DNA from 4 places in the Agrobacterium sp. NPDC058088 genome. Region 4 is predicted to be linked to each of the others. Evidence: riboswitches for the same ligand, from Rfam matches in the RefSeq annotation. Region 4 holds a riboswitch; each other region holds the start of a gene.

What was found. Region 4 has a riboswitch for cobalamin ahead of nrdH (glutaredoxin-like protein NrdH). Riboswitches for the same ligand answer to the same signal wherever they lie in the genome.
Region 1: linked by a shared signal. The riboswitch ahead of ACFVTJ_RS22140 (DUF1636 family protein) and the one ahead of nrdH (glutaredoxin-like protein NrdH) in region 4 are both predicted to bind cobalamin.
Region 2: linked by a shared signal. The riboswitch ahead of ACFVTJ_RS07380 (CbtB-domain containing protein) and the one ahead of nrdH (glutaredoxin-like protein NrdH) in region 4 are both predicted to bind cobalamin.
Region 3: linked by a shared signal. The riboswitch ahead of bluB (5,6-dimethylbenzimidazole synthase) and the one ahead of nrdH (glutaredoxin-like protein NrdH) in region 4 are both predicted to bind cobalamin.

What each region holds. Positions count from the first base shown of each region.
Region 1 covers NZ_JBHVSU010000011.1:91,990-97,282, forward strand. Annotated here, with positions in the region: gene cobN (cobaltochelatase subunit CobN) at 1-1,375, opposite strand, end outside; gene cobW (cobalamin biosynthesis protein CobW) at 1,413-2,450, opposite strand; gene ACFVTJ_RS22140 (DUF1636 family protein) at 2,447-2,872, opposite strand; cobalamin riboswitch at 2,992-3,210, opposite strand; gene cobO (cob(I)yrinic acid a,c-diamide adenosyltransferase) at 3,345-3,962, shown strand; gene ACFVTJ_RS22150 (cobyric acid synthase) at 3,964-5,293, shown strand, end outside.
Region 2 covers NZ_JBHVSU010000002.1:426,105-431,397, forward strand. Annotated here, with positions in the region: gene ACFVTJ_RS07360 (helix-turn-helix transcriptional regulator) at 1-379, opposite strand, end outside; gene ACFVTJ_RS07365 (LysE family translocator) at 513-1,157, shown strand; gene ACFVTJ_RS07370 (c-type cytochrome) at 1,360-1,794, shown strand; gene ACFVTJ_RS07375 (c-type cytochrome) at 1,882-2,802, shown strand; cobalamin riboswitch at 2,990-3,217, shown strand; gene ACFVTJ_RS07380 (CbtB-domain containing protein) at 3,378-3,560, shown strand; gene ACFVTJ_RS07385 (CbtA family protein) at 3,572-4,282, shown strand; gene ACFVTJ_RS07390 (hypothetical protein) at 4,288-4,608, shown strand; gene ACFVTJ_RS07395 (type 1 glutamine amidotransferase family protein) at 4,705-5,271, opposite strand; gene ACFVTJ_RS07400 (GNAT family N-acetyltransferase) at 5,293-5,293, opposite strand, start outside.
Region 3 covers NZ_JBHVSU010000001.1:902,423-907,715, reverse strand. Annotated here, with positions in the region: gene ACFVTJ_RS04550 (NADP-dependent malic enzyme) at 1-911, shown strand, start outside; gene ACFVTJ_RS04545 (DUF2865 domain-containing protein) at 1,047-2,147, shown strand; gene bluB (5,6-dimethylbenzimidazole synthase) at 2,340-3,056, opposite strand; cobalamin riboswitch at 3,151-3,334, opposite strand; gene ACFVTJ_RS04535 (hypothetical protein) at 3,405-4,235, opposite strand; gene ACFVTJ_RS04530 (glyoxalase superfamily protein) at 4,426-4,803, shown strand; gene ACFVTJ_RS04525 (NAD+ synthase) at 5,083-5,293, opposite strand, start outside.
Region 4 covers NZ_JBHVSU010000005.1:342,333-347,625, reverse strand. Annotated here, with positions in the region: gene ACFVTJ_RS16770 (sugar ABC transporter substrate-binding protein) at 1-225, shown strand, start outside; gene ACFVTJ_RS16765 (ABC transporter permease) at 449-1,531, shown strand; gene ACFVTJ_RS16760 (ATP-binding cassette domain-containing protein) at 1,531-2,313, shown strand; gene ACFVTJ_RS16755 (nucleoside triphosphate hydrolase) at 2,310-2,939, shown strand; cobalamin riboswitch at 3,073-3,297, shown strand; gene nrdH (glutaredoxin-like protein NrdH) at 3,592-3,813, shown strand; gene nrdI (class Ib ribonucleoside-diphosphate reductase assembly flavoprotein NrdI) at 3,826-4,224, shown strand; gene nrdE (class 1b ribonucleoside-diphosphate reductase subunit alpha) at 4,212-5,293, shown strand, end outside.

The DNA.
Region 1 (5,293 bases), on a different contig from region 4:
CGGCTTTGCCAGCAGCCTCCGGCAAATCTGCAAGAAAATTCCGATAGGTGGAAAGATCGACTGCCGCTTCCTGGCTCTCGATACGATCGAGCAGCGCCCGTGCCGTTTCGGGAATATCCTTCACCGCATAACCGGCATCGGCAAGATCGCGCAGCATTTCGAGCACGCTTTGCGGCACATCGAGACCAACGGCATAACCGGTGCGCCCCGGCGCGGCACCGGGATAATCAGGCATCAGGATGACGATGCGGCGATCCTGCGGTGGCGCGAATTTCAGTCGCAGAAAGGCCGCGATGCGGTTCGCCACCTGTTCGACACGATCCGCCTCCGGCAGATTCAGAAGGCTGACCCCGCCATCTGTCCGCGCCTTTTTGAACGAGATCGCACCCGCGAGAATCCGCCCGTCCAACTCGGGCAGTACGACATGCATGGCAAGATCGGAGGGATTGAGACCGCGCGCATTTTCCACCCAGCCGTCACGCCGGGTGGTTGCCATCACCACCTGGAAAACGGGAACGCCGAGGCGATCGAACAGCGTTTCGCCCTTGTCATCCGTCTGGCTGGCGAAAGCCGTAGCCGCGAGGATGGCTGCAGGCCGAAGAGCGGGCAGCACCGTTTCGAGAAAACGGATCGCTTCCCCATCCTTCAACCCGCTGACAAAAATCGGCAGGGGCGCAAAACCGCGGGAAGAGAGCGCCTGAAACAACGTATCAACGGGTACTGCATCTTCCGCCAAAAGCATGGAACGGTAAAAGAGAATGGGCAGAACTGGCGCACCGGCAGGAAACCCCGCACAAGCCTCTTCCTGCCCCACAACACCCAGATCCGGGCGATAAAAGCCAGCTTTCGGGAGGGGCACCGCCTTTATATCCGGCCATTCTCCGCCATCCGCCAGAACAGGAAGGCCAGCGGCAAGGCGGGCCATATTCTCCGCCCCACCTTCCCGGAAGAAGGAGAGAACGGAGGCCAGCGTCGGCTTATCAACCGTGGAGGCAGCCTCGAGCTTTTCATCCCTCTCGCTGCATTCCCCCGGCAAAAGCAGAAGCTTGATGCCGCGCCCGCGCGCCAGAATGGCCAGCTGATCGACCCCGTAGCGCCAGCGCTCCGCACCACCGAGAATCCGGATAAGGATAACGCGGGCATGTTCCGCTGTTTTTTCGATCCAGAGATCGACCGACATCGGATGCCGAAGTTCGGACAGGTTCGCGGCAGAAAGGGATGGAAGCTTATCTCCCGCCTGCCGCCACGCCCGCTCAAGCCCGGCAAGATCGCTTGCCGAAAAAGACAGCACCACCACATCCGAACGGGGCTGGTTGAGATCAACCGGCTCGATCAGGTCGTCCAGAGACGAGGACGTGGTGGCGAGAATATGCATTCAAAGCTTTTCCAGTAAAAGTGCGTCGCAGCTCATGTCACGCGGCCAGCATCTGTTCGATCTTTTCGCGGTTGATACCCTTTTCGCCGATGATGACGAGGCGGCTGCGGCGCTCCTCACCCGCCGCCCACGGACGGTCGTAATAATGGTTGACGCGGCTGCCGACCGCCTGCACCTGCAAACGCATGGGCTTGGCCGCGACTTCGATGAAGCCCTTGATACGCAGCACATTTTCGGCAGCGGCCGTCTCGGCGATACGGGCCGCCAGAGCTTCCGGATCGGTAACAGCCGGCAGATCGACGACGAAGCTGTCGAAATCATCATGTTCATGGTCAAGTTCGCCATCATGATGGGTGCGGCGGTTTTCGATATCCTCTTCCACCGCAAGGCCGAGACCGATCAGCACGGCAGGATCGATGGCGCCATTCGAAGCCACAACGATCTTTGCCGCCTTCGGCAGATGTTCGAGGACATGCGCCTTTGCCTTGTCGAGACCGGCATCATCGAGAAGATCGGCCTTGGTGAGCACGATGAGATCGGCGCAGGCAACCTGATCCTCGAAGACCTCTTCGACCGGGTCATCATGGTCGAGCACCTCGTCATTGGCGCGCTGGGCTGCGAGCGCTTCCATGTCATGAGCAACCTGACCCTCGGCCAGCGCCGCACCGTCCACCACGGCGACCACGGCATCGACAGTCACGCGGCTCTTGATCGCAGGCCATTGGAAGGCCTGTACGAGGGGCTTCGGCAGGGCAAGGCCGGAAGTCTCGATGAGGATATGCTCCACTTTCGGCTGGCGGCTGAGGATTTGTTCGATGGCTGGCTGGAAATCATCCGCCACCGTGCAGCAGATGCAGCCATTGGCCAGCTCGACAATGTTTTCCTCCGGGCAGCTTTCAATGCCGCAACCTTTCAGAATTTCGCCGTCGATGCCGATATCGCCGAATTCATTGACGATGATGGCGAGACGCTTGCCGTCAAGCTTTTCGAGAAGGCCACGCAGCAGCGTGGTTTTTCCGGCCCCCAGAAAGCCGGTGACGATGGTGCAGGGAACGCGGTCCACAAGGGTGCTCATGATCTCTCCTCGGTAAAATCGAATGGGGGAATGCGCGCCACCATGCCGCGCTTTAAGGGTTCGGGGCGGCCGCGCCAGGGCATCAGGCCATCGGGCGCGGCAGAAAGCAGCCGCGCGCCAGTCAGCAGGTCTTCCGCATCATCCGGCGTCAGCCCGCCAAACACATAAGACCAGCCATCGGCGCTGCGCAGAACGGCGCTGAGACCACGCTTGCAATTGGCAAGACAATTGACGGAACGAACGGCAATACCGCTCTCCTGCGCCTTTTCGATAACGGCATCGGCAAGACGCGAACCGGGGCGCGGTTCGGCATTCGGATCGACATCATCGCGACAGCTCCGGCATACGAAGACGGTGACGCCGGGCGCCGTTTTGCTCAGTGCGCTCGCGTTTGCACATGAAGATGTCGCTGAAATATCCAAACCGTCCCGTTCCCACGCCAAATTAAAATTCTTCGGGGTGCGGATATCGAAAACGGTATGCGGACGGGCGCAAACCGGCAGTTCGATCTGACCGACTGACCGGAGCACCCCGCCCGGCAGACGTTTTTTCCTGAAACGGCAGGTCTCCTGGCTTGCGGCTCTATCAACACCCGGACACCGCCTTCCCGAACCCCGTGAGAGGTCCAGTGGCTTTACGGCGCGGGCTTACCGCTTACAGTTGCGGGGGCAGCCACGGAATGACCCTTTGTCGGGGCGGAACCGTGTTCCCTCTTAGCTTTTCCCGTTGCCGGGAAAAGACCGTCAGTCCCTTACCATTAGGCTGAACGGGTGTGAGGGTCAATGCCGCGCACCCGTGACCGGCACATTGCCGGGTGCGGCAAATTGAGTATAGTCGCCGCTCCGAATGGCGGGGGCATAAGGTTCCAGGCCGATGGATGAGAAGGAAAAGGCGATGACCCGCGACATCAGCGACAGCGAAGCCGAACGCCACCGGCAGAAAATGGTCAACCGCAAGACGGTGCAGGACGCCGAAGTCGCCGAAAAGACCATCGAAAAAGGCCTGCTGATGATCAACACAGGCCCCGGCAAGGGCAAGTCCACAGCGGCCTTCGGTCTTGCTCTGCGTATGCTCGGCACCGGGCGAAGGGTCGGCATCGTTCAGTTCATCAAGGGTGCCTGGTCGACAGGCGAACAGCAGGCTCTGACCCTGTTCGGCGAAAAGATCGTGTGGCGCACCATGGGCGAAGGTTTCACCTGGGACACGCAGGATCTCAAGCGTGACGTCGCAGCAGCGACAAAGGCGTGGGAGGAGGCCAAGGCTCTGATGGCCGATCAAACTATCGGCCTTCTGGTTCTTGACGAACTGAACATCGCCTTGCGTTACGAATACCTGCCGTTGGAAGAGGTTGTCGAAACGTTGTCCAGTCGCCGGCCCGATCTGCATGTCATCGTCACCGGTCGCAACGCCAAGCAACCGCTGATCGACGTCGCCGACATGGTGACGGAGATGACGCTGGTGAAACATCACTTCAAGGCAGGCGTGAAAGCTCAAGCCGGGATAGAATTCTGATATGACTGCCCGGGTACTGATGTTTCAGGGAACCGGCTCCGATGTCGGCAAATCGCTGATGGTGGCCGGCCTTGCCCGCGCATTCACCCGGCGTGGCCTCTCCGTCCTGCCGTTCAAACCGCAGAACATGTCGAACAATGCCGCTGTCACCGCCGATGGCGGCGAGATCGGTCGCGCGCAGGCCCTGCAGGCACGGGCAGCGGGCGTGCCGCTTTCCGTGCACATGAATCCAGTGCTGCTGAAGCCGCAGAGCGAAACCGGCGCACAGGTGGTGGTACAGGGAAAGATCGTCGGTAATGCCAAGGCAGCCGACTATCAGCACATGAAGGCCGGGCTGATGCCACGCGTGCTTGATAGTTTCGAGCGCCTGAAACAACAGGCCGATCTGGTGCTGGTGGAAGGGGCTGGCAGCGCATCGGAAATCAACCTGCGCGCCAACGACATCGCCAATATGGGTTTCGCACGGGCCGCCGATGTGCCGGTGATCCTGATCGGCGATATCGATCGGGGTGGCGTCATTGCCGGCCTCGTCGGAACCAAGGCGGTGCTCGACGTCGATGACGCGGCAATGATCGAAGGCTTCATCGTCAACCGCTTTCGTGGCGATCCGGCGCTGTTTTCCGAGGGCATGCGGATGATTGCGGAAAAGACCGGCTGGGCCTCCATAGGGCTTCTGCCACATTTCTCAGATGCCGCAAAACTGCCGGCGGAAGATGCGCTGGGGCTTTCCGGCCCGGCCCAACAGAAGCCCGACGCAAAGATCCGCATCGCCGTGCCGATCCTGCCGCATATTTCCAATTTCGACGACCTCGATCCCCTCGACATGGAACCGGATGTAGAACTCATCCGTGTACGGCCGGGTGGGACGATCCCCTCCGATTGCCGGCTGGTTTTGCTATGTGGTTCGAAATCCACCATTGCCGATCTCGCCGTGCTGAAAGATGCCGGCTTGGACATCGACATAAAGGCGCATGTGCGCCGCGGCGGCTACGTTCTCGGCCTTTGCGGCGGTTACCAGATGCTTGGAAAAACCGTTGCCGATCCTGACGGCATCGAGGGATCGCCGGCGACTGTCGACGGGCTAGGTCTGCTTGATGTCGACACGGTTTTAACGGGTGACAAGCGACTCGTTTCCGTTCAAGGCGTGAGCTTTGATGGTGTTTGTTTATCCGGCTACGAAATGCATGTCGGGGAAACCACGGCAGCAGCAGGCAATCTGGCGTTTTCGATGATCGACGGGCATTACGATGGAAGCATCTCACCCGACGGCCGTGTCTTCGGCACCTATATTCACGGCCTCTTTGCGGATAACAGCCAGCGCAGCGCGTGGC
Region 2 (5,293 bases), on a different contig from region 4:
CCCAGGCGTGCAAGGCATTGGCCGACAGGGTCTTCGACAGGGGTTCGGGCAGGGATGCGGCGATCTTGTCGCTTGCCTTTTTCGCTGCCTGCCGCAATTCGGTATCGCCGGTGCGGGCGACCATGGCGAGCGCAAGCACGATTGCCTCCGTCTCCTCGATGGAGAACATCAGCGGCGGCAGATTGAAGCCGGGGCGCATAATGTAACCGACGCCGCGCTCGCCTTCGATCGGCACCCGCATCGTCTGGAGCGCGGCGATATCGCGATAGACCGAGCGCACGGTCACCTCCAGCGCCTCGGCAATGGACTGCGCAGTAACCGGCCTGCGCGCAATCCTCATGATCTGGATGATCTCGAACAGTCTCGACGCCTTGCGCATAATCCACATTTCCATGTGATGGTCGACACAACTGACACAACGCTGTCAGTTGGCACTTTTTATAAGCGGAAAAACACATTGAGAAACAAACGCTTTCCCGAATGTACCATCATCTGCTTTGAGGGATACTGACATGAATTATGCTGAAAATCTCTGGCTTTTCTTCCTGCTCCTGTTTGGCATCATCATCTTACCGGGTATGGACATGATGTTTGTACTGGCAAGCGCGCTGACTGGCGGCAGGAAAACGGGGCTTTCCGCGGCAAGCGGCATGAGCGCCGGCGGCATCGTGCATTCGCTTTACGGCGCAGCCGGCGTCGGCCTGCTTGCCACCTGGCTGCCATCGCTGTTCCTGCCGCTTCTCATCGGTGGGGCTGCCTATATGGTCTGGATCGGCATCGGCCTGATGCGCAGCGCCATCACCGTCAATGGCGATGAGGCGCAGGCTACCGCCTCTTCCAGAAAGGCATTCTGGAGGGCGGTGATAACCTGCCTTTCCAACCCCAAAGCCTATCTCTTCATGATGGCGGTCTATCCGCAATTCATCAAACCCGGCTTCGGGCCGATTTGGATGCAGGGGCTGGTGATGGGTGCCATGGTGGCCGTGACGCAGTTCGCCGTTTATGGAACCGTGGCCCTGACGGCCGACAGAAGCCGGGCCTGGCTCATCTCGTCGCCCGCTGCCACCATTTTCATCGGCCGCGCCGCAGGCTTTCTGCTGATTGCCGCTGCGCTCATGACCTTTTGGGAGGCATTTTCCTGGAGCGTGGGCGAATGATTGAGGGATGCCCCTCAATTTCAGCCAGCCGTCAGATCCGCACCGTAGAGCCAACCGTGACCCTGCATCCAGGCCGCGTCTAGACTTCTGTTTTTGTGGTGAAATTCACCGCAATGTGACTTCTTTTCGCCATCCGGAAAGGGCATCCTCGCCCCGTTCTATCTAGCGCCCGGTGTTCCCGCCGGAATCAAGGAGAGTGTGCATGAAACTCAAAACCATCACGGCGGCCATGCTGTTCGGCTGTCTTTGCGCCGGAGCGGTCTACGCTGCCGGCGAAGTCGAAAAACGCGAAGGCATGATGAAGCAGATCGGCGGCTCCATGGGGGCGCTCGCCGCCATCTCCAAGGGCGAAAAACCCTTTGACGCTGCCGCCGTCAAGGCAGCCGTGACGACCATCAGCACCAATGCCAAGGCTTTCCCGGACCAGTTCCCCGCCGGCTCGGAAACCGGTAGCGCCGCTGCGCCCGCCATCTGGGAAAACTTCGCGGACTTCAAGGCCAAGGCCGAGAAGCTCGGCGCGGATGCGGACACGGTTCTCGCCAATCTCCCAACCGATCAGGCTGGCGTCGCCACCGCCATGAAGACCCTCGGCGCCGATTGCGGCACCTGTCATCAGACCTATCGTCTGAAGAAGTAATCGAAGCACTTTGGAAACGCCGCTTCCCGGCGGCGTTTTTCCGACCGAAAGACATCTGACCGGGTCAGGTGAGAATGGGGAGAGGGCATGTCCTCCATCTGGACGAAACTCGTGGGCGGGGCCGTTGTCGCGGCCATTGCGGGCTACGGCATATTCACCTGGGTTACCGCCCCTCAGCGGCAGGCGCCAAGCCATTGGGTAAGCCTCGGCGAACCGGATCTGGCCAATGGCGAAACGCTGTTCTGGGCGGGCGGCTGCGCAAGCTGCCATGCCGCACCCGATGCCAAGGGCGAGGGGATGCTGACGCTTTCCGGCGGACAGGCGCTGAAAAGCCCCTTCGGCACCTTTCATGTTCCCAATATTTCCTCCGATCCGCAACATGGCATAGGCGGCTGGACCCTGGCTGAATTCGGCGATGCGATGACGCGGGGTGTGGGCAAGAACGGCGAACATCTCTACCCGTCCTTTCCCTATGCCTCCTATGCGCGCATGACGCAGAAGGACATCAACGACCTCTTCGGTTATCTGAGAACCCTGCCGGCCAGCCAGAACGACGCGCCGGACCATGATCTGCCGTTCCCCTTCAACCTGCGCATGGCGCTGGGCGGCTGGAAGTTCCTCTATTTCGATCCCTCCGCACCGCCGCGCGTCGAACTTGCCAACGCCAATGCTGAATTGCTGCGCGGCCAATATCTGGTGGAAGGGCCGGGCCATTGCGGCGAATGCCACACGCCGCGCGATGCGCTGGGCGGCTTCCTTGCTAGTCAGTGGCTGGCCGGTGGTCCCAATCCGGAAGGCGAGGGCCGCATTCCTGATATCACCCCCGGCTCGCAGAGCATTGGAAGCTGGACGAAGGCCGATATTGCCGGCTACCTCGAAACCGGCTTCACCCCTGACTTCGACAGCGCCGGCGGCTCCATGGTCAAGGTCCAGCAGAACATGGCGCATCTGACCGCCGAAGACCGAGATGCGATTGCCGCCTATCTGAAGGCGATACCGGCGCGGTAAAAAGGCTTGCTGGCGCCCGCCATGCACCTCACGTCGTGCTCGGGCCTGTCCCGAGCATCCACAACTGATGGATTTGACGCTACGTGGCTGGATTCTCGCGACAAGCCCGAGAATCACGGAAGAGGGCCGTAAAGCCCTGTGCGTTCAAAGCAAACGCGGCCACCATTGACTCCCGCTCTCGCCCGGCGGATAACAACCTTGTGATGGTTCCTTCCGGGCGTTCCGGAAGGTGAAAAGGGAACACGATAGGGAAACATCCTCATTCGTGGCTGCCCCCGCAACTGTGAGCGGAGAGCCTGAAACGAAATGCCACTGGCAAGCCATCTCGCCCCATTCAAGGCGAGGGCGATGCCGGGAAGGTGTTTCAGGTTTTGACCCGTAAGCCAGGAGACCTGCCATCACGGAAATATCCATGCCGGCGGGGTGTCCGGAAGAGCGGAATTTCAGGGTGGCGGGATCAATGCCGCCCTGTGTCAGTCTCGTATCCCCGTGGTGAAGTATATCGCATGCGGTCTCGCGGCTTCTGCCGCCCGGCCGCGTCCAAAGGCGCGGGGTCGCGCCGGAGAGGGGTCACCATGTCCATTAATCAGAATACGGCCAATGCCGCCGCGTCTGCAAAAACAGCGAGCTTCGCGCAATCGCTCACCGCGATCGTGCTCGGCCTGTTCGTCGTCGGTTTTGTCGGCTTTTCCCATGTGGAAGCCGTTCACAATGCCGCGCACGACACGCGCCATGCCAATGCCTTCCCCTGCCATTGAGGGGAAGTAGCATGTCGTCTTTCCGAAATATCGTTTTTACCGCCGTGCTCGTCGGCATTGTCGGCGGTTTCGCTGTCTCGGCCATGCAGGCTGTCGGCACCACGCCGCTCATCCTTCAGGCGGAAACTTTTGAAAGCGCCGGCGAAGCACCCCACAGCCATGATGCGCCTGCGCCGGGCGCTGCGGCTTCCGCCCACGAGCACAATGAAGAGGCCTGGGCGCCGGCCGATGGTTTCGAGCGTACCGCCTACACCGTCGCCGCCAATGTGCTGACCGCCATCGGGTACGCGCTGGTGCTGACCGGCCTCATTTCGCTGCGCGGCACCAATGCTGGCTGGCGCGAGGGTCTTCTGTGGGGTGTTGCCGGTTTTGCCGCCGTGATGCTCGCCCCCATGATCGGCCTGCCGCCGGAACTGCCGGGCAGCCCGGCCGCCGCGCTTGAGGCACGGCAGATCTGGTGGCTCTCGACGGTTGCCGCAACCGCGGGCGGCATTGCGCTGATCGCATTCCGCCGCGAGCCATGGGCCATCGTTCTGGCGCTGGTGCTGATCGTCGCGCCGCATGTGGTGGGCGCGCCCCTACCGCCGGAAGGCGAACATGCGCTGGCGCCGCTGCCGCTGGAACGCCAGTTCATCGTTGCCGCCACAGTCACCAGCTTCGTTTTCTGGGCGCTTCTCGGCACGCTGAGCGCGTTTTTCCTGAAGCGCTTCCAGCAGGCCTGAAAACCATGCAAGACGCAGCGGAATGGAGTGACGAACTCGATGCGCTGCGTTTTGCCGTTCCCGGCCACGGCGCGCCTTGCGCCGTACACCGGCTTGCCTTCAAGGCCGTGCTGGGGCCGAGTCCCGCGGGGCAGGCGGCTCTTGCCTTTTTCCACGACAATAAAGCAGCCTTTTTGCTGGCGGCATTTGCCAAGATAAAACGTGCAAATTTACCCGCCGGCCGCAGTCTGCATTTGAACAGCCGCGATATTCGCCGTGCGATTGCCGGGGAGGACGAGGAGCCCGTGGCGCGCGTGTGCCGGGTGCTTGATCGGGGTGATGGGTGAGGGTGCCAGGACGTTCGTATTTTGCACCACCTCATTCCTGTGACAAGCACAGGAATGAGGTGGGGGCTTAGGCGACCTGTAATATCAGCGTCCGCCTTACCGATGCTCCGCCGCAAAAACCTGAAGTTCCGCCTCGGCTTCCGGACCAAAGAGGCCAAGGCTTTTCAGAATTTCCACAGCAAAACTCACCGGCGCGCTGCCGGGTGCGGTGATGATGCCGCCATCGCTGACCGCTTTCGGCTGGTCGCGATAAAGACCATCGCCACGATAGGCCGGATAGCCCTTGTGTGAGGCGAGCGAATTGCCGGTATGGGCAACATCGTTCAGAGCACCCGTGCCCGCCAGCGCGCTAGCGGCTGCACAGATACCGGCCACCAGCCGGTCCTTTTCGCGAAAGCGCTGCACCAGCCCGCCAAGTTCGACAGCCGTTCCCTTTTCCCAGCTGAGACCGCCGGGAATGACGAGCGCATCGAAGTCAACGGGATCGAGCGCATCATAGGGTGTATCCGGCGTCACCTTCAGCCCGCCCATCGACGTTACCGGCCGCCCGTCCGGGGTCGCATAAACGATCTCGACGCCGAGATAGCTGCGTGCCGCCGCAGCGAGCAGCGCCGGTTCCCAGTCCGCAAAATCCTGTGCGAGCGCAATGGCGATCCGTGTCATGGCCGTCTCCGTGGTTTTTAAT
Region 3 (5,293 bases), on a different contig from region 4:
TGCGCGCCGCCCAGGTGCTTCTGGAAGAAGGCACCGGCATCCCGATCCTCATCGGCCGCCCGCAGATCATCGAAACGCGCCTGAAGCGCTTCGGCCTGCGCATCCGCCCGCATGCAGATTTCGCCGTGGTCAACCCCGAAGACGATCCGCGCTACCGTGAATATGTGGATGATTATTTCGCCCTCGTTGGCCGCGCCGGCATCAATCCGGAAGCCGCCCGCACCATCGTGCGCACCAACTCCACCGTCATCGGTGCGCTGTCGGTGAAGCGTGGCGAAGCGGATGCGCTGATCTGCGGTCTGGAAGGCCGCTACGACCGCCATCTGCGCGACGTGAACCAGATCATCGGCAAGCAGGAAAGTGTGCGCTCCTTTGCGGGCCTCAGCCTTCTCATTACCCAGCAGGGCGCGCTGTTCCTGACCGATACCTTCGTCAACAACGACCCGACGTCAGAAGAAGTGGCGGAAATGGCCATTCTCGCGGCCCGGGAAATCCGCCGCTTCGGCATCACGCCGAAGATCGCGCTCGCCAGCCACTCCAACTTCGGCTCGCGTGACTCGGAAAGCGCCCGCAAGATGCGCCGCGCACTGAAGATCATCCAGCAGGCCGCACCCGAACTGGAAGTGGACGGCGAAATGCAGGGCGGCTCGGCCCTGTCGGAAACGCTGCGCAAGCGCGCGATGCCGAACAGCGTGCTGACCGGCGAGGCGAACCTTTTGGTCTTCCCGAACCTCGACGCCGCCAACATCACGCTCGGTGTCACCCGCACGCTGACGGAAGGCCTGCATGTTGGCCCCATCCTGCTCGGCACGGCCCTGCCCGCCCACATCCTGTCGCCCAGCGTCACCTCGCGCGGCGTCGTCAACATGGCGGCCTTTGCCGTGGTGCAGGCCTCGCACCCTTCGGTGTGATGAAGGCGCATTAACGCAGTTTTGAACATGCTGTTGCCGCATTGCGGCAACAGCCTATGTTATCTTCCTGAAACACGGATTTCCCGAAGCATAACACCCCTGCCACAGGCCGGGGACATCAAACGGATCGCACAATTGACCCGGCGCAGCCGCATCATCGGCCTCCTGCTTCCCCTTGTTCTCATCGCTCCTGCCGCCGCTTTTGCGGACCAGGTCTGCGATACGCTTTATCAACAGCTGCGCGAGCCGCCGCGCGTCATCGGCAATACGGCCGAGGTGCGTCGTTACGCCAATGCGCTTGCCCGCCAGAACATCGTCATCCGCAAGATCAGGAACGACATGCGCAGCTATGGCTGCTCATCAGGCAGCGTCATCGTTTATGGCAATCCCAATGCCGGGCTCTGCGCCGAGATCGGCGATGCGCTGGTGGATGCCGAGGCCGAACGTGACGCGATCATCCGCGACCGCGACGATGCCATGGCGGCGGCGAGGAACGACGACAGTGACGTCAGGCGCGAGCGCATTCTCGCCGCCCTCGATGCCAATGGCTGCACGACGATGCCGGAAACGGCCACGCGACCGCCCCAGGCTCCCAACGTAACCCGTTATCCCGATGCCTTCAGGCAGGGTGGCGTTGAGCCGGGACAGACAGGACTTTCGCCCTACCCCAATGCCTCCGCCGAGGGCGGGCTTCGCACACTCTGCGTGCGCACCTGCGACGGCTCTTTCTTCCCGATCGCCTCCAACGCCTCGCCGCTCGATTTCCGCGCCCAGGCCGAACAGTGCCAGAAAATGTGCCCGGGAACCGAAACGGAACTCTATTTCCACTCCATGACGGATCAGGAAACAGCAGACATGGTGTCCGCTGAGACCGGCAAACCCTACAAGGACCTGCCCACCGCCTTCGCCTATCGCAATGCCTCAACGAAAGCGCCCGGCTGCGCCTGCAACATGGCAGCCTATCACGAGGAGATGCAAAAGCAGGAACAGGCGTCCCGGCCGGAAGCCGAAAAGCCCTATTCCAGCATCACCACCATTCCATCACCCCAAGGTGACAAGGCCCCAAAGCCCGCCGAGCAGCAGGCCGCAAAGCCGCCGGAGCAACCCGTTCCCGAGCGCGACTATGACCCGAACGATGCGAAAGTGCGTGTCATCGGACCCAAATTCCTGCCGGACCAGACCGGCAAGATCGACCTGAAAAACCCGGCGCTGAAAGGTATACAGCCGCAGCAGTGACTACGTCGTCAGCGAGCGCGCGAGGCGTATTTCTTCTCCCCGCCTTGGAGAAGTCCGCGGCAGCGGGATGAGGGGGCAAGGGTGGTGAGGTACGGCAATGTTGCCCCCTGATCCGACCCTTCGGGCCACCTTCTCCCGGGCGGGGAGAAGAAATGCACGCCAATGTCCCGCCCTATTCGCAGGCCTCCGTGTTTACACCCCACCCCAGCGGTTACGAAACACAAGCTCTTCCAGCGGCACGCGCTGCCGCCAGCCCTTCACCGCCAGTTCCGGTTCGGTATAAAGCGTATCGACGCGACCGAGGCACAGCCAGGCGACGATCTCGATATGATCGGGAATATCCAGAATGGCCCTGATATCGCTGTCATGGAAAATGCTGACCCAGCCAACGCCGACGCCTTCGGCGCGGGCCGCGAGCCAGAGGTTCTGGATGGCGCAGACGGTGGAATAGACATCCGTGCGCGGATTATGGGTGCGGCCCAGCACCACCTTGCCACCCCGTGTCGGATCGCAGGTGACGCAGATGCTGAGCGGCGCCTTGCGGATTCCTTCGAGCTTAAGGCTGCGATAAAGCGCCTGCTGCTCGCCCGCAAACATCGCCGCCGCCTCTTCATTGGCGCGGCTGAAGGCTTCCCATGCAGCCCCACGCACGGCGCTATCGGTAACGAGAGTGAAATTCCACGGCTGCATGAAACCGACAGAGGGAGCGGCATGCGCCGCTCTCAGGAGGCGCTCGACGAGATCATCCGGCAGCGGCTCTGGCAGGAACTGGTCGCGCACATCACGCCGCGTCTCGATGGCGCGGTAGATCGCCTCGCGCTCGTCCCCGGAAAACGGGCGAGCGGGTGAAAGCGCGTGATCGAAGGGGTTGGTGTCGTGTGGCGTGGTGACGGGCGGTTCGGTCGGCATCGTTTATCCCTAACAATGCGGGCGGGCCGGTGCCGAAACCATGGGAGGTTTGCAGCGACGACGCGCTTTCCAGCAACCTGCCGCCGTCCGCGCGGTTCGGTCCATCCTGCCAGGCCGGTCTTCTGACTAAGCTTCATCCGCCCCGTTTCGCCTTCCCGAATTGCTTCAGTGGCATGAGAAACAGAGCATCCGCCTCACAGCGTTGGGCACGTTCCGGTTTTTCACCGGATTCCCGATTCTCCCGCCGGAGGGCGGGCACCTGACGGGTGAAGCTATGGGCAAAAAAGCTTGCGAACACAAGTGTCGTGCAGGTGGTGCGGCAATGTGGCCTGCCGCAGCTTGCCTTCATCATTCCACCGGGAAATATCTGACATAAGCGAACTCGTCGCCATCAGGTGACCAGTTGGGAGAGTTCATCGTGCCCTGCCCGCCAAACAGCTCGAAAAGCGTTTCGACATTGCCGCCATCCATATCCATCAGCCGCACCCGCACGTCGAGATCGCGCGGATGATCGAAGACGTCGGCGTCATAAGAAACGAATACCACCTTATCACCGGTCGGAGACGGGTGTGGAAACCAGTCGCCATAGGGGCTGTCGGTTATACGCTCGACGGCGGAACCATCCACCCGCACCCGCCAGATCTGCATCAACCCGGTACGGCTGGAATTGAAATAGATCCACGCACCGTCAGGCGAATAATCCGGCCCGTCATTGCGGCCTTCACCATGGGTAAGGCGTGTCTCAACGCCGCTGTCTATGTCCATGGAGTAAATATCGAAAACCTGATCACGAATGCCGCAATAGGCAAAGCTCTTCCCATCCGGCGACCAGCCGTGCCAGTAGGAAGGAAGGTTCTTCGTCATCAGCTGCGGCACGCCGCCTGCCGAGGACAGGAGATAGATGGCGCTCTTGCCGAATTCCACCTTGTCGGAAATGGCATAAAGCGAACCATCAGGCGAAATGCCGTGGTCATTGTTGCAGAGCGTGGCAAAGCCGGTATCGACCTTCTCCGGCGACGCATCACCGGTAAGAGACAGGCGATAAATCAGCCCTTCGCTGTTCAACAGCAGATATTTGCCATCCGGCGACCAGTTCGGCGCCTCGAACAGGTCAGGCGTCTGCCACACAATCCGCATCTGTCGGGTGCGGATGTTGAAGATTTCGATGGAACTGCGCATTCTGCCTCCCGGGCTTTAAAAGTCTGGCTCGGACCGTTGGCACGCGCGCACATTCCGTTTGCTTTAACCACCGCCGTGATTATGATCCTATGGCCGCAGGCACCGTCCTGCAAATTCAAATCGGAAAAAACGCCAGCGTTCCGGCACCGCCCGTGACCCTCCCCGTTTCTCCCAGATCCGAGGTTCCGCGATGAATACCATCGCCGATCACGGCATCCGGTTCGGCCGGATCGCCGCAATGCTTCCTGTCAGAAGTATCGAAAAGGCCCATGATTTTTATGTCGGCGTACTCGGTTTCGAAAAGACCTTCGAAAACGGCAATCCCGTCGGCTTCATGATCCTGAAACAGGGCAATGCCGAGCTGCATCTGACATTGCAGCCGGCCCACAGGGCAGCTCCTTTCAACGTGGCGCATATGATGGTGAGCGATGTCGATGCGCTGCACGCGATTTGCAAAAGCCATGGGCTGCGCATCATCAAGGGGCTGCAGGACAAGGATTATGGTCTGAGGGCCTTTGTCTTTGAAGACCCTGATGGCAATCGCATCGATGTGGGGCAGGTTATTTGAGGTGAGTGAAGAGTGGCGCGGGGTTTTCTCCGCGCCATTCATGAACCCCCATCGTGGACCGAGCGCATGCCGCATGTTTCTTCTCCCCGAGGGGGAGAAGGTCGCGGCAGCGGGATGAGGGGGCAAGGGTAGTGAGATACGGCAATCGTGCCCCCTCATCCGACCCTTCGGGCCACCTTCTCCCCGGCGGGGAGAAGAAATATGCCGCACCGTCTCACAGGCAATCAACCTCGATGACGCAGGACCGGCCTTAAACGCGCCTTCCGGAAACCGCCTTAGTCACCGATCCCTGAACCGGTTGGTGATCGGATAACGCCGGTCACGCCCAAAATTCTTCTTGGTGATCTTAACACCCGGCGCCGATTGCCGGCGCTTGTATTCGGCGAGGTAGAGCAGATGCTCCACCCGATGCACGGTCGCCAAATCATGGCCGCGCGCCAGAATTTCCTCGACCGACATTTCCTTCTCGACAAGGCATTCGAGAATATCG
Region 4 (5,293 bases):
AACGTGGCGGAAGGCGTGATCGGCGCGACGTCGCAGCAATATCCGCTGCTGATGGCGGCGCTCGGCGTGGAAGCCGTCAAGAAGTTTGCCGATACAGGCGAAAAGCCGAAGCCAACGGCAGGCAAGAGCTTCGTCGATACCGGCGTGACGCTGGTGACCGACAAGCCGGTTAAGGGTCTTGACTCGATCGATACGAAGGAAGGTCTCAACAAGTGCTGGGGCTGATGCTTCACCGTTGAAACCCGCGGGGGCATTCGTGCCCCCGCCCTTGGACCAGAATGATTTCAGGCACGATCCGGGGGATCGGACAAAGGAACAAACGAGCGCGTTGCGCACCCTGCGGGGATGACGAGGCCGCTTCACAACACTTTGAAATCTACGCATCCTACTCTTTGGAGGCGGCCCCTTGTTTCAGGGCGGTGCGATAGAGCGATCGGGAGGAAAATCCATGAGCGATCAGCCGGTGCGGGCTCAGCCGCATAATGAATTTGAAAAAGTGCTTTCGGGGAGCTCGACGCAAGTCGCCGCTTTCGATACGCACGACAAGAGCGCGCTGGAAAAATTCCAGCACTTTCTCCATTCCAGCCCGGCGGCCGTGCCGCTTATCGTTCTGGTGCTGTCGCTGATTATTTTCGGCCTGCTCCTTGGCGGCAAGTTTTTCTCTGCCTTCTCGCTGACCCTTATCCTGCAGCAGGTCGCGATCGTTGGCATCGTCGGTGCGGCGCAGTCGCTGGTCATCCTGACGGCCGGCATCGATCTGTCGGTTGGTGCGATCATGGTTCTGTCATCCGTCATCATGGGGCAGTTCACCTTCCGCTACGGCCTGCCGGCGGAGCTCTCCATTCTCTGTGGCCTCGCGGTCGGCGCGTTCTGTGGCTTCATAAACGGCGTCCTGGTGTCGCGTATGCGCCTGCCCCCCTTCATTGTTACACTCGGCATGTGGCAGATCGTACTGGCGACCAATTTCCTCTATTCCGCCAATGAGACGATCCGCGCCCAGGATATCGCCCAGCAGGCGCCGATCCTGCAGTTCTTCGGCGCGAATCTTCGCATCGGCAACGCGGTCTTCACCTATGGCGTCATCGCCATGGTTCTGCTTGTTGCCCTGCTCTGGTATGTGCTGAACCGTACGGCCTGGGGCCGTCATCTTTATGCGGTGGGTGATGATCCGGACGCTGCCGAACTTGCCGGCGTCAACGTCAAGCGCATGCTGACCACTGTCTACACGCTGTCCGGCCTCATCTGCGCCTTCGCTGGCTGGGCCCTCATCGGCCGCATCGGCTCGGTTTCGCCGACTGCCGGACAATTCGCCAATATCGAATCCATTACCGCAGTCGTTATCGGCGGCCTGTCACTCTTCGGCGGACGCGGCTCCATCATGGGAATGATCTTCGGGGCCCTGATTGTCGGCGTGTTCTCGCTCGGCCTGAGGCTGATCGGAACCGACCCGCAATGGACCTATCTGTTGATCGGCGTCCTCATCATCATGGCTGTCGCAATCGACCAGTGGATCAGAAAGGTAGCAGGCTGATGGCAAAAGAACCCATTCTCACAGCACGCAATCTCGTCAAGCGCTATGGTCGGGTGACCGCCCTCGACCACGCTGATTTCGATCTTTATCCAGGTGAAATCCTGGCCGTAATCGGTGATAACGGCGCCGGAAAATCCTCGCTCATCAAGGCGATCTCCGGTGCTGTAACACCTGACGAAGGGGAGATCAGGCTGGAAGGCCAGCCGGTGCAGTTCCGCTCGCCGATCGAGGCGCGCAAGGCGGGCATCGAAACCGTCTATCAGAACCTCGCACTCTCGCCGGCACTTTCCATAGCCGACAATATGTTCCTCGGCCGGGAAATCCGTAAACCCGGCATTCAGGGCAGCCTGTTCCGGGCGCTTGATCGCCCGGCCATGGAAAAATTTGCCCGCGAGAAACTCTCCGAACTTGGACTGATGACGATACAGAACATCAATCAGGCAGTGGAAACACTGTCTGGTGGCCAGCGTCAGGGCGTCGCCGTGGCGCGTGCGGCAGCCTTCGGCTCCAAGGTTGTTATCCTCGATGAGCCGACGGCGGCACTTGGTGTCAAGGAAAGCCGCCGCGTGCTGGAGCTTATTCTGGATGTGCGCTCACGCGGTCTGCCGATCGTTCTGATCTCGCACAACATGCCACATGTGTTCGAGGTTGCGGATCGCATCCATATTCACCGGTTGGGCAAGCGCCTCTGCGTCATCAATCCGAAGGACTATTCCATGTCGGATGCCGTCGCCTTCATGACCGGCGCCAAGGAAGCGCCGCAGGAAACGCTCGCCGCATGACGTTGAAGCTTGAGACGATCGTCGAAGACGTGCTTCGACGGGCAGAGGGTCGATCCCGTTTCATCATCGCCATTGCCGGTCCCCCTGGGGCCGGCAAATCCACGTTGGCGGATGCGCTTTGTGATGCTTTGCTCGCGCGGGGCGAAACGGCCGCCGTCCTGCCCATGGATGGCTTCCATATGGACAATGGCATCCTTGAAGAGCGCGGGCTGCTGCCGCGCAAGGGCGCGCCCGAAACATTCGACGTGCGTGGTTTTCTTGATATCGTCTGCGCCGTCCGCAAGGGCGGGCAGGAAGTTCTTGTCCCGGTTTTCGACCGCACCCGCGAAATCGCTATCGCCTCGGCGCGAGCGATTGCGCCTGACACCCGACTGATTCTTGCCGAAGGCAATTATCTGTTGCTCAACGAGGCGCCGTGGACGATGCTTTCCGAGAGTTTCGATCTCACCATTTTCGTCGGGCCATCCGTCGAAGTGCTTGAAGAGAGGCTGCGCAACAGATGGCAGGGTTATGGGCTGGACGCTGCTCAAATCCACGCCAAACTGTTTGAAAACGATCTCCCCAACGGAAAAAGGGTGATCGAAAACGCTCGTCCCGCCGATATCCGCATCGATATCTGGGAATAGATTAGCGTTTTTACCTGCCCGAGCAGTAATCCCAACCTGCCGCTAAGCCCCTGTTAACCATGTGCTGAATCTTTTTGATCCACAGGGTGGGGCTTTTGTGTGTCTATTTATTGACGAGAAAATTTCCTCATATACTATATGTGGTGTTCGAGGTTCTTCCGATTCGCAAGGGTTGGGAGCTAAGACGGGAATTCGGTGCGTAACGCCGTCGTGGTGAAGCAAGGCCGAAACTGCCCCCGCAACTGTAAGCGGCGAGCATCGTTCCGATTTGAGTCACTGGAGCTAAGGGCTCCGGGAAGGCCGGAATAGATGCTGTGACCCGCAAGTCAGGAGACCTGCCTTGAGCGCAAACGTCCACGGGCGGGGTGTCCGGAGGAAGGTGTAGACGCAGATGATTTGCGTGCGCCCTTTTCTGCCCCCTCCAGAACAAGCTTCGGGGTGAAGTCATGCCAGTGCATATTTTTGAGTTGCTACGCTCGTCTGCGTAGGGAGTGATTTTCTGCGGCTTTCAGTAGTTCCAAGAGAACCAGTCGGATTTCCCGAGAAACTCCCAGAGAGCACGCCCCACCTGAATGACAAAACCACCGCCGCCCGATTGCGATTGCAATCGGCAACGCTTTGCCGCGTCCAAAATAGCTTCGAAAGGGAAATTATGACCGTCACCGTTTACAGCAAGCCCGCCTGCGTCCAGTGCACCGCCACCTATCGCGCGCTCGACCGCATCGGCGTACCCTATGAAATCGTCGATATTTCCGAAGATGCTGACGCTCTCGATCATGTCCGTGGTCTCGGTTACATGCAGGTTCCAGTGGTCGTCGCCGGCGAACGCCATTGGGCGGGTTTCCGGCCTGATATGATCGGCGCGATCAGCTGAGGCGGCAGAGCGATGGGCCTGATCGTCTATTATTCCAGCCGTTCGGAAAACACCCATCGTTTCCTTCTGAAACTGGGACGGCGATTGTTTCGCCTGCCGCTCAGCGCTGATGACGACGTCCCTCAGGTGTCGGAGCCCTATGTGCTGGTTACCCCCACCTATGGGGGCGGCGGCACCAAAGGTGCCGTGCCGAAGCCTGTCATCCGGTTTTTGAACGAGCCCTCTAACCGAAATCTCATTCGCGGCGTCATCGCGGCGGGCAACACGAATTTTGGCGCAGCTTTCGCATCCGCTGGAGATATCGTTTCGCGCAAATGCGCCGTGCCGTTTCTCTATCGCTTCGAGCTTCTCGGCACGGAGGAAGATGTCGCCAACGTCAAACATGGATTGGAACGATTTTGGACACGCTGACCTCAAGCGCGCTGCGCAAGGACGCCAAACAGCCAGCCGCCGCAAACCAGAAATTAGCGGATGCCGCTCTGGATTATCACGCGCTGAACGCGATGCTGAACCTCTATGACGAGAATGGGAGGATCCAGCTCGACAAGGATCGCCTTGCCGCCCGGCAATATTTCCTCCAGCACGTCAACCAGAACACGGTCTTTTTTCATAATCTCCGGGAAAAGCTCGATTATCTGGTAACAGAGGGATATTACGAGCAGGAGGTGCTGGATCAGTACTCCTTCAATTTCGTTCGCGACCTCTATGACGAAGCCTATGCCCGGAAATTCCGCTTTCCGACCTTCCTTGGCGCCTTCAAATATTACACCTCCTACACGCTGAAGACCTTCGACGGAAAACGCTATCTGGAGCGTTATGAGGACCGCGTCTGCATGGTGGCGCTGGCCCTTGCGCGTGGCGACGAACAACTCGCTCGCGACCTGATGGACGAGATCATTTCCGGTCGCTTCCAGCCGGCAACGCCGACATTTCTGAATGCTGGCAAGAAGAGCCGCGGTGAACTGGTCTCGTGTTTTCTGCTGCGTGTGGAAGACAATATGGAAAGCATTGGCCGCTCCATCAATTCCGCCTTGCAGCTCTCAAAGCGCGGCGGCGGTGTGGCGCTGTCGCTCACTAATATCCGCGAATTCGGGGCACCGATCAAACAGATCGAAAACCAGTCTTCCGGCGTCATTCCTGTCATGAAGCTGCTGGAAGACAGCTTTTCCTACGCCAACCAGCTCGGTGCGCGTCAGGGCGCGGGCGCAGTCTACCTGCATGCCCACCATCCTGACATCATGCGTTTCCTCGACACCAAGCGCGAAAACGCCGACGAAAAAATCCGCATCAAGACCCTGTCGCTCGGTGTGGTGATCCCCGATATTACTTTCGAACTCGCCCGCAACAATGAGGATATGTACCTGTTCTCGCCCTATGATGTGGAGCGGGTCTATGGCGTGGCTTTCACCGAAATCTCGGTCACCGAGAAATATCACGAGATGGTCGCCGACAGCCGCATCCGAAAGAAGAAGATCAAGGC